DNA from 2 places in the Actinokineospora baliensis genome. Region 2 is predicted to be linked to the other one. Evidence: riboswitches for the same ligand, from Rfam matches in the RefSeq annotation. Region 2 holds a riboswitch; the other holds the start of a gene.

Region 1 (6,111 bases), 460 kb from region 2:
CCACGACGAGACGCTGCCAGCCGAACCGGCCAAGACCGCGCACTTCTGTTCCATGTGCGGGCCGAAGTTCTGCTCGATGAAGATCACCCAGGACGTGCGCAAGTACGCCGACGAGCACGGTCTGTCCTCTGTGGAGGCCATCGAAGCCGGGATGGCCGCCAAGTCCGACGAGTTCGCCGAGCAGGGCGGCAAGGTCTACCTCCCGGTGGTCGGTCAGTGACGAGCCCACCTGGGACGCCGCCGCGCACGCTGACCATCGCCGGATCGGATTCCGGTGGTGGCGCGGGCATCCAGGCCGACCTGCGCACGTTCTTCGCCTGCGGGGTGCACGGGATGACCGCGATCACCGCGGTGACCGTGCAGAACTCGCTCGGGGTGAGCGGGTTCCACACCATCCCGCCGGAGGTGGTCGCCGCGCAGATCGAGGCGGTGGCCACCGACATCGGCGTGCAGGCGGCCAAGACCGGGATGCTGGCCACGGCGGAGATCATCGAGGCCATCGCGGGGGCCTGCGAGCGGGTCCGGATCGGACGCTCCGGCGACACGCCGTTCGTCGTCGACCCGGTGTCGGCGTCGATGCACGGCGACCCGCTGCTCAGCGAAGCCGCGCTCGACGCGCTGCGCACGCTGCTGTTCCCGGTGGCGAGCCTGGTGACGCCCAACCTCGACGAGGTGCGGCTGCTGACCGGGATCGAGGTGCGGTCGCAGGCCCAGCAGCGGGACGCGGCCAAGGCACTGGCCGAGTTCGGGCCGCAGTGGGTGCTGGTCAAGGGCGGGCACCTGTTCGACGACGCCGAGTGCCTCGACCTGCTCTACGACGGGTCGCAGTTCCACGAGTTCGTCGGCCCGCGCTACGACGCCAAGCACACCCACGGCAGCGGGGACACCCTCGCGTCGACCGTCACCTCGGCCCTGGCGAAGGGCCTGGACATGGTGTCGGCGGTCGGCGCGGCGAAGTCGTTCATCCAGCGGTCCGTACTCGACGCGTACCCGCTCGGCGCAGGCGTCGGCCCGGTGTCGCCGCGGTGGCGACTGCCGGACTGGGACACCTTCCTGCTGGAGGGCTGAGCACGACCAGCCGGGGCGGACTTGCCTTGCACCGCAAGCGAAGCCCGCCCCGGCTCAGTCGGCGAGCAACGACTCCAGCACCGGGATGGCGGCGACCAGTCGCTCGCGTTCGTCCGGGGCGAGCCGGTCGAGCCGCCTGCCAAGCTCCAGCACCCTGGTGGAACGCACCCCGGACACGATCCGCTCGCCGGAATCGGTGGCCCGCACCAACCACGCCCTGCGATCGGCCGGATCCGGTTCGCGACCGACGTACCCGGATTCGACCAGGCTGGCCACGATCCGGGACATGGTGGGCGCCGCGACGCCCTCCTTGGCGGCCAGGTCGCCCAGGCGCAGCTCGCCGCAGTTGACCAGAGTGGACAGAGCGGAGATGGACCCGTGCCCCAGGCCAGGGGACCCGGACCGGCGCAGCGCCCGGGACAACCGCCCGATCGCGAGGTACAACCGGGCTGGCACGTCCCCGACGGCGGGCTCGGCGGCCGATGTCGTCATACCTCATTGTGCCGGGAACCACCCGGAGTTCAACGACCCGACCCCCACCCGCCCCACGCCACCCGACCCCCAACAAGTGCACCGCCGCGCATAAGAGCACCTAGCGGCCTTCCCGATCGCCGCGCGAATCCGGCGGCGGCTCGACGAGAGGGCCGAGACACCGCGCGCACGGCCCGACACCCAGCGCACTGGCGGCGTTGCGGTGGCGACGATCGCCACCGATCCGAGGGCCGAGCGGCACGTGGCCGCCAGAGCTTCCCCAGCGGACTCGCAGGGCCTCCGCGGGGGCTGGAGGCCTGAGCCCAGAACCGCCGCGGGATCCGGCCCGCCGCCCTGGCCAAGCGGCCCACATGGCGCGTGGAAACTGGCAGCCGCTCACCGGGACCCCGACACCCAGCCCGGTGGGCTCGGTGTCGTTGCGGCGCCGCCGGTCCGAGGGTTCGGCGACACCTGGCCGTCGCGGCTTCCCAGCGGCGCGCGGGGTCTCAGCGCGGGGGGCTGGAGGCCTGGGCCCAGAAGCGCTGCGGGATCCGACCCGCCGCCCTGGCCAGGCGGCCCGCGTGGACGGCGGAGCGCATGGCCGTGGCCATCTTCTCCGGGTCGGTCGCGCGGGTTACCGCGGTGGCCAACAAGACCGCGGCGCAGCCGAGTTCCATGGCCAGGGCGGCATCCGAGGCCGTTCCTATGCCCGCGTCGAGCACCACGGGGACGCCCGCGCGGGCGACGATGAGCTCGATGTTGTGCGGGTTTCGGATGCCCAGGCCGGTGCCGATGGGCGAGCCCAGTGGCATGACCGCCGCGCAGCCCGCTTCTTCCAGCCGCAGGGCCAGGACCGGGTCGTCGTTGGTGTAGGGCAGGACCACGAAGCCGTCGTCGACGAGGGTGCGGGCGGCGTCGAGGAGTTCCACCGGGTCGGGCAGCAGGGTCCTGTCGTCGGCGACGACCTCCAGTTTGATCCAGTTCGTGCCGAGGGCCTCGCGGGCCAGGCGCGCGGTGAGCACGGCCTCGGCGGCGGTGCGGCAGCCCGCGGTGTTGGGCAGCGGATCGATGCCCAACCCGCGCAGCAGGTCGAGCACACCGGTGCCGCCGTGCGCGTCGACCCGGCGCAGCGACACCGTGGTCAACTCCGTCCCGGACGCGACCAGCGCCCGGCGCAACACCTCCAGGTTCGCCGCGCCACCGGTTCCGGTGATCAGCCGGGACGAGTACTCCCGGTCGGCGATGACCAGCGGGTCGTCCACCTCAGCCCCCCTGCACCGCGGTCAGCACTTCCAGCGCGGCCCCGGCGGGCACCGCGGTACTCCCGTGCGCCGCCCTGGGCACGACTTCTCCGTCGAGCGCCACCGCGATCCCCGAACCGGGCACCGCCAACGCGGCGAGCACGTCGGCGACCGTCGCACCGTCGGCGAACTCCCGCTCGGTGCCGTTGACCGTCACGATCATGTGTTCCTCCCGGTGAACCGCGCGGGGTCGGCGGCGAGCACCGGCCCCGGCAGCGGATCGCCGCGCAGCAGGGAGACCACCGCCGACGCGGTGACCGGGGCCAGCAGCAGGCCGTTGCGGTGGTGACCGGTCGCCACCAGCAGGCCGGGTTCGAGGGTGCCGATCAGCGGCAGGTTGTCCGGGCTGCCCGCGCGCAGACCGGCCGCGACCTCGGTGAGCTCGTACTCCGCGATCCCGGGCAGCACCTGCTCGGCGTCGCGCAGCAGGTCGCGGACACCGCCAGCGGTCACCGACTCGTCGAAACCGACGTCGAGTTGGGTCGCGCCGAGGACCAGTTCGCCGTCGGCCCTGGGCACCAGGTACACCGGGCGGGACTCGACGTGCGCGCGGATCGTGCGGGTGGGGATCGGCAGGGTCGCCCGCCTGGCGCGCAGCCGCAGGATCTCGCCCTTCACCGGGCGCACCAGCGGCGCGAGCGCGGGGTGCAGACCAGAGCTCCACGCGCCTGCCGCGACGACCACCGCCGCACATTCCACAGTGGACTCGTCGGCCAGTGTCACGGCGTTCGGGTGGACCCGCGCGGCAGCGGCCGTGATGAACTCCACACCCGAACGGCGGCACGCGGTGTGCAACGCGGTGAGCAGCGCCCGGTTGTCCACGGCCAAATCGCCGGGCACGTGGAGTCCACTTCGGACACCTGGGCCCAGGCCGGGTTCCAGCTCGCGCAGCTCCCGCGCCGAGCACCGCACCGCCGAACGGCCGAGTCCGCGCAGGAACTCCGCGAGGACCTCCAGCGTGGCCGCGTCGGCGGAGTCCATGGCGACCGCGAGGGTCCCGTCGAACCGCAACCCCGGGTCACCACCGGCAGCGGCCAACCGGGACGCGAAGTCCGGCCAGCTCGCCAGCGACGCGCTGCCCAGCTCGAGGACGTGCTCCTCCCCCGGCCAGGACTCGGTGACCGGGGCCAGCATCCCGCCAGCCAGCCACGACGCGCCCCGCGCCGGGGTCGGATCGATCAGGCGCACCGAGAACCCGGCGTCGGCGACCGCCCACGCCACCGACAACCCGATGACCCCGCCGCCGACGACGGCGACAACCCGCTCATGTCCCATGTCCCTCACGCTCCCTGCGCCGGCATGACCCGGATCAGGTTCGACGGTCGGAGCGGTTCAGCTCCCTCTCAGCCCGTTCCCGGACTCCCGTGCGACCGATCCCCACCGTAGCGCAGGCGCTAGCGTCAACTCCATGCCAGGACTCGACGGGACCCAGATCAGGCGCAGGCTCGCTGACGCACGGCTCTACCTGTGCACCGACGCGCGCACCGAGCGCGGCGACCTCGCCGACTTCGTGGACGCGGCACTGGCGGGTGGGGTCGACGTGGTGCAGCTGCGCGACAAGCGGGCCGGGGTGTCGCTGGAGGCGGGCCCGCAACTGCGCGCACTGTCGGTGATCGCCGAGGTCTGCGCCGCCCACGGCGCCCTCCTGGCCGTCAACGACCGCGCCGACATCGCCCTGGCCGCGCAGGCGGACGTGCTGCACCTCGGCCAGGACGACCTCCCCGTACCCACCGCCCGCCGCGTGGTCGGAGAGGAGATGGTCATCGGCCGCTCGACACACGACTTCGCCCAGGCCATCGCCGCCTCGACCGAGCCGGGAGTGGACTACTTCTGCACCGGCCCCTGCTGGACGACCCCCACCAAGCCCGGCCGCCCGGCCGCTGGCCTCGACCTGGTCCGGGCGACTGCGGCCGCGGCTCCTGCCTTGCCCTGGTTCGCCATTGGCGGGATCGACACGCAGCGGCTGCCGGAGGTGCTCGCCGCCGGTGCCCGCAGGGCGGTGGTGGTGCGGGCCATCACGGAGGCTGAGGACCCCAAGGCAGCGGCAGAGGCACTCTCGGCGGCACTGCGGCAGGAGTGAACCACTGCCGCGCTGGGAGCGAGCGGCCCAGGCAGGGCGGGTGGGCACGGGTGAAAGCGCTGCTCAGCGCAGGCGGGCTGGGCGGGAGCGGCCTAGCCTCCGAAAGGTGGACACCTACGATCGCAAAGCGTTCGTGCTGGCCTACGCGAAGGCCAACGACCCTGACATCACCGATCCCAAGCCTGGGGGGTACTTCGACGCGGTGCGCAGGCACCGGGCCGAGCTCTTGGCGGGCTTGGAGCGGCTGTTCGAGCTCGAGCTGACCATGGAGGCCGCTCCCGACGGGCCGTTGTTCATGCTCTTCCGGGCCACGACCAGGTCGTACCTGGCGATCACCGGGCCGATGAGCGGGTTCCTGGAGGCGGGTCTGATCCACTCGCGGCTGGAGCGGGCGGGCATCCACGAGGTGGTGCTGCGCGACATGGGGCGGATCACGGAGATCAACGCCGAGTCCAAGGCCGCGCACCTGGACATCTTGGACACGCTGGTCGCCCAGTTGCTCGGCGACAAGGCCGACCGGGTGTTCACCCAGGACGACCTGGCCGCCATCGGGGTGAGCACGACGCCGCCGGACCACGACGACTACGACTGGGCCGACGAGTTGTGAGTGAGCAGCGCGACACCGCGCGCACCGCCGGGCCGGGCACACTGGTGCGGTGAACCTGGTCACCCTCGCCGACATCACCGCAGCCGCCGACCGGATCGCCGGGCACGCCGTGCGGACCCCGCTGGTCCCCGCGCCGTGGGCGGACCGGCCACTGTGGATCAAACCGGAGAACCTGCAGCCGATCGGCGCGTTCAAGATCCGCGGCGCCTACAACGCGGTGGCCAACATCGAGCCGGGGCGGCGGGAGCGCGGTGTGGTGGCGTACTCCAGCGGCAACCACGCCCAGGCCGTCGCGTACGCGGCGAAGGCGTTCGGGGTGCCCGCGTGGATCGTGGTGCCGCACGACACGCCCACCGTGAAGGTCGAGGCGACCCGGTCGCACGGGGCTGAGGTGGTGCTGGTCGAGACCGGTCAGCGCGAGTCGAAGGCCTACGAGATCGTCGAGCAGCGCGACGCCACCTTGGTGCCGCCGTTCGACCACCCGGACGTGATCGCCGGGCAGGGCACGATCGGGCTGGAGATCGTGGCCGACCTGCCCGATGTGGACCTGGTGCTGGTGCCGGTCAGCGGCGGTGGGCTGATCT
Region 2 (6,111 bases):
TCGCCGACCAGGTCGTCCGCGGTGCGCCAGCCGGTGAGCCGGTTGAGCACGACCGCGTCGTCCGGCCAGTCGGGTTCGAGCACGGCGGTGCCCGCGGCCAGCGCGAGCCGGGCCTGGTCGTCGTCGGCGGGTAGGCCGAGCGCCTGCCAGCTGTGGTGCTCGGTGCCGGAAAGCCGGGGTCGACCGAGGCCGTCGGTCTCGAGGTGGCACTCGGTGATCCCGGCGGGACCGATGTCGATGATCGTCGCGGTGGTGAGCAGCACCGGGCCGATCGCGGCACCGACCGTGCCGAGGTCCTGCCTGCGCGCGGCCGCGGCGTCGATCGCGGCTCTGAAGTCCGATTGTTCCGGCCTCGACCCGCGGGCGCGCAGCACCAACCTGGCGAACCGGACGGGGTCCCCGGCATCCGGGTAACCGGCGGCGAGCGCGGCCGCGGTCAGGTCCCAGGTGCGGCAGGCGGCGGCGAACGCGGTCGCGAACGAGTGTGCGCGCGCCGCCGAGGGTGGGCCGACCCACGGACCGGCCGACAGCAGCCACCCGCAGCCGGGGCAGTGCGTGCCGACCGGGTCGGTGCGCTGGCACACCGGGCAGGTCGCGCTCGTCATCGCTTTCCTCGATCGCCGAAACGTTCGCCCGCGACGCCGTGATCGCCGTCTGCTGTGGTAGTCACCGAACCCCGGCGGCGCGTTACAAGCGCGATATTCGGCCAATCTCCCGGTGAACTCGGGGTTGCGGGAAATGGGACAACATTCCGCCGCGACCACGATTCCGGTCGTAGTACACCTTTCCGTCGACTGGGTGTCACTGAATCCAGTTACGGTCGGGCCGCGCACACACAGAGCGGAGTGGGCCCATGGAGCGTCGCAACTTCCTTCGGGTGGCCGTCGTCGGTGGTGCCGCCGCCGCGTTCGGCGGCGCGTCCTGGGGGACCGCCTTCGCGGCGACCGCCCAACCCGGTCCCAGTCCCTACGGCGCGCTTCTGGCGGCCGACGCCAACGGCATCCACCTGCCGGTCGGCTTCGCCAGCCGGGTGATCGCCCGCACCGGCCAGAAGGTCGCGGGCACCGACTACTTCTGGCACCCTGCCCCCGACGGCGGCGCCTGCTTCGCCGACGGTGCGGGCTGGATCTACGTGTCCAACAGCGAGGTTCCGCTGGTCGGCGGGGTCGGCGCGGTCCGGTTCGACGCGTCGGGCGCGATCACCGGTGCCTACCGGACCCTGTCGGGAACCAACGTCAACTGCGCGGGCGGCGCGACCCCGTGGGGGACCTGGCTGTCCTGCGAGGAGATCGACTACGGCCGCGTCTTCGAGACCGACCCGTGGGGTGTGCGCGCTGCGGTCGCTCGCCCCGCGCTGGGCAAGTTCAAGCACGAGGCCTGCGCCGCCGACGCCGACCACGGCTACATCTACCTGACCGAGGACACCACGGACGGGTGCTTCTACCGGTTCCGCCCGACTACCTGGGGTGACCTCTCCAGCGGCGTGCTCGAGGTCATGACCGGCGCGAACGACCTGGTGGACGGTCCGGTCGGCTGGGCAAGGGTCCCGGACCCGGACGGCTTCCCGATCACGACCCGCAAGCAGGTCCCCACCGCCAAGCGCTTCAACGGCGGCGAGGGCTGCCACTACGCGGCGGGCACCTGCTGGTTCACCACAAAGGGCGACAACCGCGTCTGGTCCTACCGCCCCGCCACCTCCACCATCGCGCTGACCTACGACGACTCCCTGGTCACCGGCACCCCGCCCCTGACAGGTGTCGACAACATCACCCGGTCGGCCACCGGCGACCTCTACATCGCCGAGGACGGCGGCGACATGGAGATCAACATCATCACGCCAGCCGGTGTGGTGGCGCCGTTCCTGCGGATCGCGGGCCAGTCCTCGTCGGAAATCACCGGCCCCGCCTTTAGCCCGGATGGCCGCAGGCTCTACTTCTCCTCCCAACGCGGCACCGCCGGAAATGTCTTCGGCGGCATCACCTACGAGGTGACCGGCCCCTTCCGGAGTTGATCCACCCTCAGTTCTCCACCGATTTGCTTTGTAGTCGCCGTGGTGCCCCGGTCAACTGACGGCGGTTAGGCGAGAACGGCTTCTATCTGCGTCGCCAGTGCGGCGTCCTTGGCGGTGATGCCGTTCGCCGAGTGGGTGGTGCAGCGGAAGGTCACCTTGTTCCACCTGATGTCGATGTCCGGGTGGTGGTCGGCGGCCTCGGCGAGGTCGGCGACCCGGTTGACCACCGCCATCGCCGCGGCGAAGTCGGCGAGTTCGGCGACGCGGACCAGGCCGCCCTCGTTGAGGCGCCAGCGGGGGAGGGTGCCAAGGGTCTTGCCGATTTCCTGGTCGCTCAGCAGTTCAGCCATGGTGTCCATCCTCGCCCCAACGGCAGGCGTACGCTCATCGCGCCACGGGAGTCCGGATGTCGGGCTGAGAGGAGGGCGCGCAGCCCTCGACCGTCCACACCTGATCGGGGTCATGCCCGCGCAGGGAGGTGCTCGTGGCGCGCACGCCCGAGGAAGGACATCCATGCGCCGTCTCAGTCTCCTGCTGGTGGTCGCCGCGACCCTGACCGCGAGTTGCACCAGCAGCACCCAGAGCAACGGCGAGCGCACCGTCGTCCTGGTGACCCACGACTCGTTCACCGTCGAGCAGTCCGTGCTCGACCGCTTCCGCGCCGACACCGGGATCAAGGTCGACGTCCGCAAGAGCGGCGACGCCGGGGCGTTGACGACGCAGTTGGTGCTGACGAAGGCGGCGCCGATCGGGGATGTGGCCTTCGGGGTGGACAACACGTTCGCGTCGCGGGCGCTGGCGGAGGGCGTGTTCGCCGAGTACCGGCCCGCGGACGCCGACAAGGGGCCGCAGAAGTTCGCGGTCGACGGCCTGAACCGGCTCACCGCGGTCGACGTCGGCGATGTCTGCGTCAACGTCGACCTCGCCACGCTCGCGGGCCGCGAGTTGGCCACGCCGACCAGCTTCGAAGACCTGGCCGACGCGCGCTACAAGGACATGCTGGTCATCGAGGACCCGGCGACCAGTTCACCCGGGCTCGCCTTCCTCATGGCGACGGTCGCGCACTACGGCGCCAAGGACTGGCCCAACTACTGGAAGCGCCTCAAGGACAACGGCGTGAAGGTCGTCGCCGGTTGGGAAGAGGCGTACACCCAGGAGTTCTCCGGCTCTTCGGGTAAGGGGCCGCGTCCGCTGGTCGTCTCCTACGCGTCTTCCCCGTCCGCGGAGGTCGGGACCGACGGCAAGCCGAGGACCGCGGCCGTGCTGGACACCTGCTTCCGGCAGGTCGAGTACGCCGGTGTGCTCGCCGGTGCGAAGAACCAGGACGACGCGCGCAAGGTCGTCGACTTCTTGATCTCCGAGACCTTCCAGAAGCTGGTCGCCGAGTCGATGTACGTCTACCCGGTGCGCGACGGCATCGCGCTGCCTGAGGCGTGGCAGAAGGCGTCGCCGCGGCCGGAGAGCCCGGCGTCGTTGCCCGCCGAGGACATCCAGGCCAACCGGGAGCGGTGGATCGAGCAGTGGCGCACGGTCGTCCGGGGTTAACCGGAGCTCTCGCCGCCGCTGCAGTGCCGCTGGGTTTCCTGGCGGTGTTCTTCCTCTGGCCGGTGGCGGCGATCGTCCAGCTCGGCCTCGGTGACGGGCTCGGCGCAGTTCTCCTCGCGCCGAGCACCTGGAAGATCGTCGGCTTCACCTTGGGGCAAGCTGCTGCGGCGACGGCGGTAGCGGTGATCACCGGCATGCCGGTGGCCTTCCTGATCGCTCGGACTTCTCTGCGCGGCAACGCCTTCATTCGAGCGGCCGTGATGGTGCCCTTCGTGCTGCCGACCGTCGTCGTTGGGCTGGCGTTCCGGTCCCTGTTCGGCGAGGGCGGCCCGGTCGCGATCATCCTGGCCAACGCGTTCTTCAACGTCGCGGTGGTGGCCAGGACGGTCGCCGCTCTGTGGTCGCATGTGGACAGACGGGCCGAAGACGCCGCCCGGTCGCTCGGGGCGTCCCGGCTGCGGACCTTCACCTCGGTCACCCTGCCCGTGCTGCGACCGGCGATCTCCTCCGCCGCTGCCGTGGTGTTCCTGTTCTGCGCCACCAGTTTTGGCGTGGTCCTGCTCCTCGGTGGCGGCGAGTACGCGACGTTGGAGACCGAGATCTACCTGCGCACCGTGCAGCTGTTCGACCTCACCGGCGCGGCGGCGCTGTCGCTGCTGCAGATCACCTCGGTCGTCGCGGTGTTAGTCATAGGAGCCGTCCTGCGCCGCCGGTCGACCACCCTGCGGCTGCGCGGCCGCGCGGACACCACCCGCCGACCCGCCGGTGGTGAGTGGGGCATCGTTGCCGCCGCCTACCTCGTCGTGCTCGCCCTGTTCGTCCCGATCGCATCGCTGGTCGCGAAATCGTTCGAATCGGGACTCGACGGCTACCGGGCGCTCGGCGGGACCGGTTTCCGCGGATCGCTGCAGGTCACCGGCTGGGAAGCGGTGCTCAACTCGCTGCGCGCGGCAACGGATGCCACCCTGCTCGCCCTGGTGCTCGGTGGCATCTCCTGCGTCGCACTGGTCACCCTCGGGCGGACCAGAGCCCGCCCGAGCCTCGTCGAGGGCATCGACACCGCGTTGATGCTCCCGCTCGGCGTCTCCGCGGTCACCGTCGGCTTCGGGTACCTGATCACCTTGCACCTGCTCCCCGGTGACCTGCGCACCTCGCCCCTACTGGTCCCCCTGGCGCAGGCGCTGGTGGTGACGCCGCTGGTCATCCGCACTCTGCTGCCGGTGCTGCGCGCCATCGACACCCGCCTGCGCCAGGCCGCCGCCACCCTCGGTGCCGCCCCGCTGCGGGTGTGGCGGGAGGTCGACCTCCCGCTGGCCGCCCGCTCGTTCGTCGCCGCCACCGCGTTCGCCTTCGCGGTCGCCCTTGGCGAGTTCGGCGCGACCAGCTTCCTCGCTCGACCCGAATCAGCCACCCTGCCGGTCGTCATCGGCAGGCTCGTCGCCCGCCCCGGCGAGCTCAACAACCAGATGGCCTACGCGTGTTGCACCCTGTTGATGCTGGTCACGGTAGCGATCGTGATCGTCGTCGACCGGTTGCGCGTCGGCTCGGTAGGGGAGTTCTGACATGCTCCAGATCACCGACCTGACCGTGCACTACGGCCGCCAGCGAGCGGTGGACGCGGTGGACCTGCGGATCGCCGACGGGGAGGTGCTCGCCCTGCTGGGTCCGTCCGGCTGCGGCAAGTCGACCCTGCTGCGCGCGGTCGCTGGCCTGGAACCCGCGGACGGCGCGATCTCCTGGGACGACGTGGACCTCAGTGGCGTCCCAGTGCACCGACGCGGGTTCGGCCTGGTCTTCCAAGACGGCCAACTGTTCCCGCACCGCACAGTGGCGGGCAACGTCGTCTTCGGCCTACGCATGGCAGGCGTCGCCCGCCCCGAACGCGACCGCCGCGTAGAGGAGCTCCTGGACCTGGTTGGCCTCGCTGGCTTTGGAGCAAGAAGGGTCACGGAGCTCTCTGGCGGTGAACAGCAGCGGGTCGCCCTAGCGAGAGCTCTTGCTCCAAGACCCCGCCTGCTGCTTCTTGACGAGCCACTGTCTGCCTTGGACAGATCCCTACGCGAGCAGCTGGCCATAGACCTGTCTCGGCTCCTAAGAGACTCCAAGACCACTGCCTTGGTCGTCACCCACGACCACGACGAGGCATTCACCTTGGCTGACCGGGTAGCCGTCATGCGAGAGGGCAGGGTCGTTCAGTCCGGTCTCCCAGATCAGGTCTGGCGTCACCCAGTGGACGAAGACACCGCAAGGTTCCTGGGTTGCAGCACCTTCGTAGACGCCCCCGCGAAGGACGGCGTTGTCCAAACGCGATTCGGTTCTCTCGCGCTTGATGTGCCCGACGGGACCACGCACCTCGGTCTTAGGCCGTCCGCGCTAAGAGTCGGCGGCGGCCCTGTCGCAGGTCTGGTGCAGGCCGTCGTTCACAGGCGCGACCACGTGCGCGTCACAGTGCGGACGGGGGAGCAAGAGGTCGACGCGGTGGCTGGTATCGCCACCGCGCCATCCCCCGGAGAACAGATCCACCTGGAGCTCGACCCAGACGGCATCGCCGTCAT

What was found. A riboswitch is a leader RNA that binds a small molecule or an ion and turns the genes downstream of it on or off. The one in region 2 is predicted to bind thiamine pyrophosphate.
Region 1: another riboswitch for thiamine pyrophosphate. It lies ahead of thiO (glycine oxidase ThiO); the one in region 2 lies ahead of JOD54_RS11240 (thiamine ABC transporter substrate-binding protein).

The regions. Positions count from the first base shown of each region.
Region 1 covers NZ_JAFBCK010000001.1:1,881,982-1,888,092, reverse strand. The annotation lists gene thiC (phosphomethylpyrimidine synthase ThiC) at 1-220, shown strand, start outside; gene thiD (bifunctional hydroxymethylpyrimidine kinase/phosphomethylpyrimidine kinase) at 217-1,068, shown strand; gene JOD54_RS08940 (MarR family winged helix-turn-helix transcriptional regulator) at 1,123-1,560, opposite strand; gene JOD54_RS08935 (thiazole synthase) at 2,046-2,801, opposite strand; gene thiS (sulfur carrier protein ThiS) at 2,803-3,003, opposite strand; gene thiO (glycine oxidase ThiO) at 3,000-4,115, opposite strand; TPP riboswitch at 4,110-4,216, opposite strand; gene thiE (thiamine phosphate synthase) at 4,249-4,920, shown strand; gene JOD54_RS08915 (hypothetical protein) at 5,027-5,527, shown strand; gene JOD54_RS08910 (threonine ammonia-lyase) at 5,577-6,111, shown strand, end outside.
Region 2 covers NZ_JAFBCK010000001.1:2,339,374-2,345,484, forward strand. The annotation lists gene JOD54_RS11225 (hypothetical protein) at 1-605, opposite strand, end outside; gene JOD54_RS11230 (alkaline phosphatase PhoX) at 854-2,011, shown strand; gene JOD54_RS11235 (4a-hydroxytetrahydrobiopterin dehydratase) at 2,077-2,361, opposite strand; TPP riboswitch at 2,396-2,505, shown strand; gene JOD54_RS11240 (thiamine ABC transporter substrate-binding protein) at 2,525-3,556, shown strand; gene JOD54_RS11245 (ABC transporter permease) at 3,532-5,118, shown strand; gene JOD54_RS11250 (ABC transporter ATP-binding protein) at 5,120-6,111, shown strand, end outside.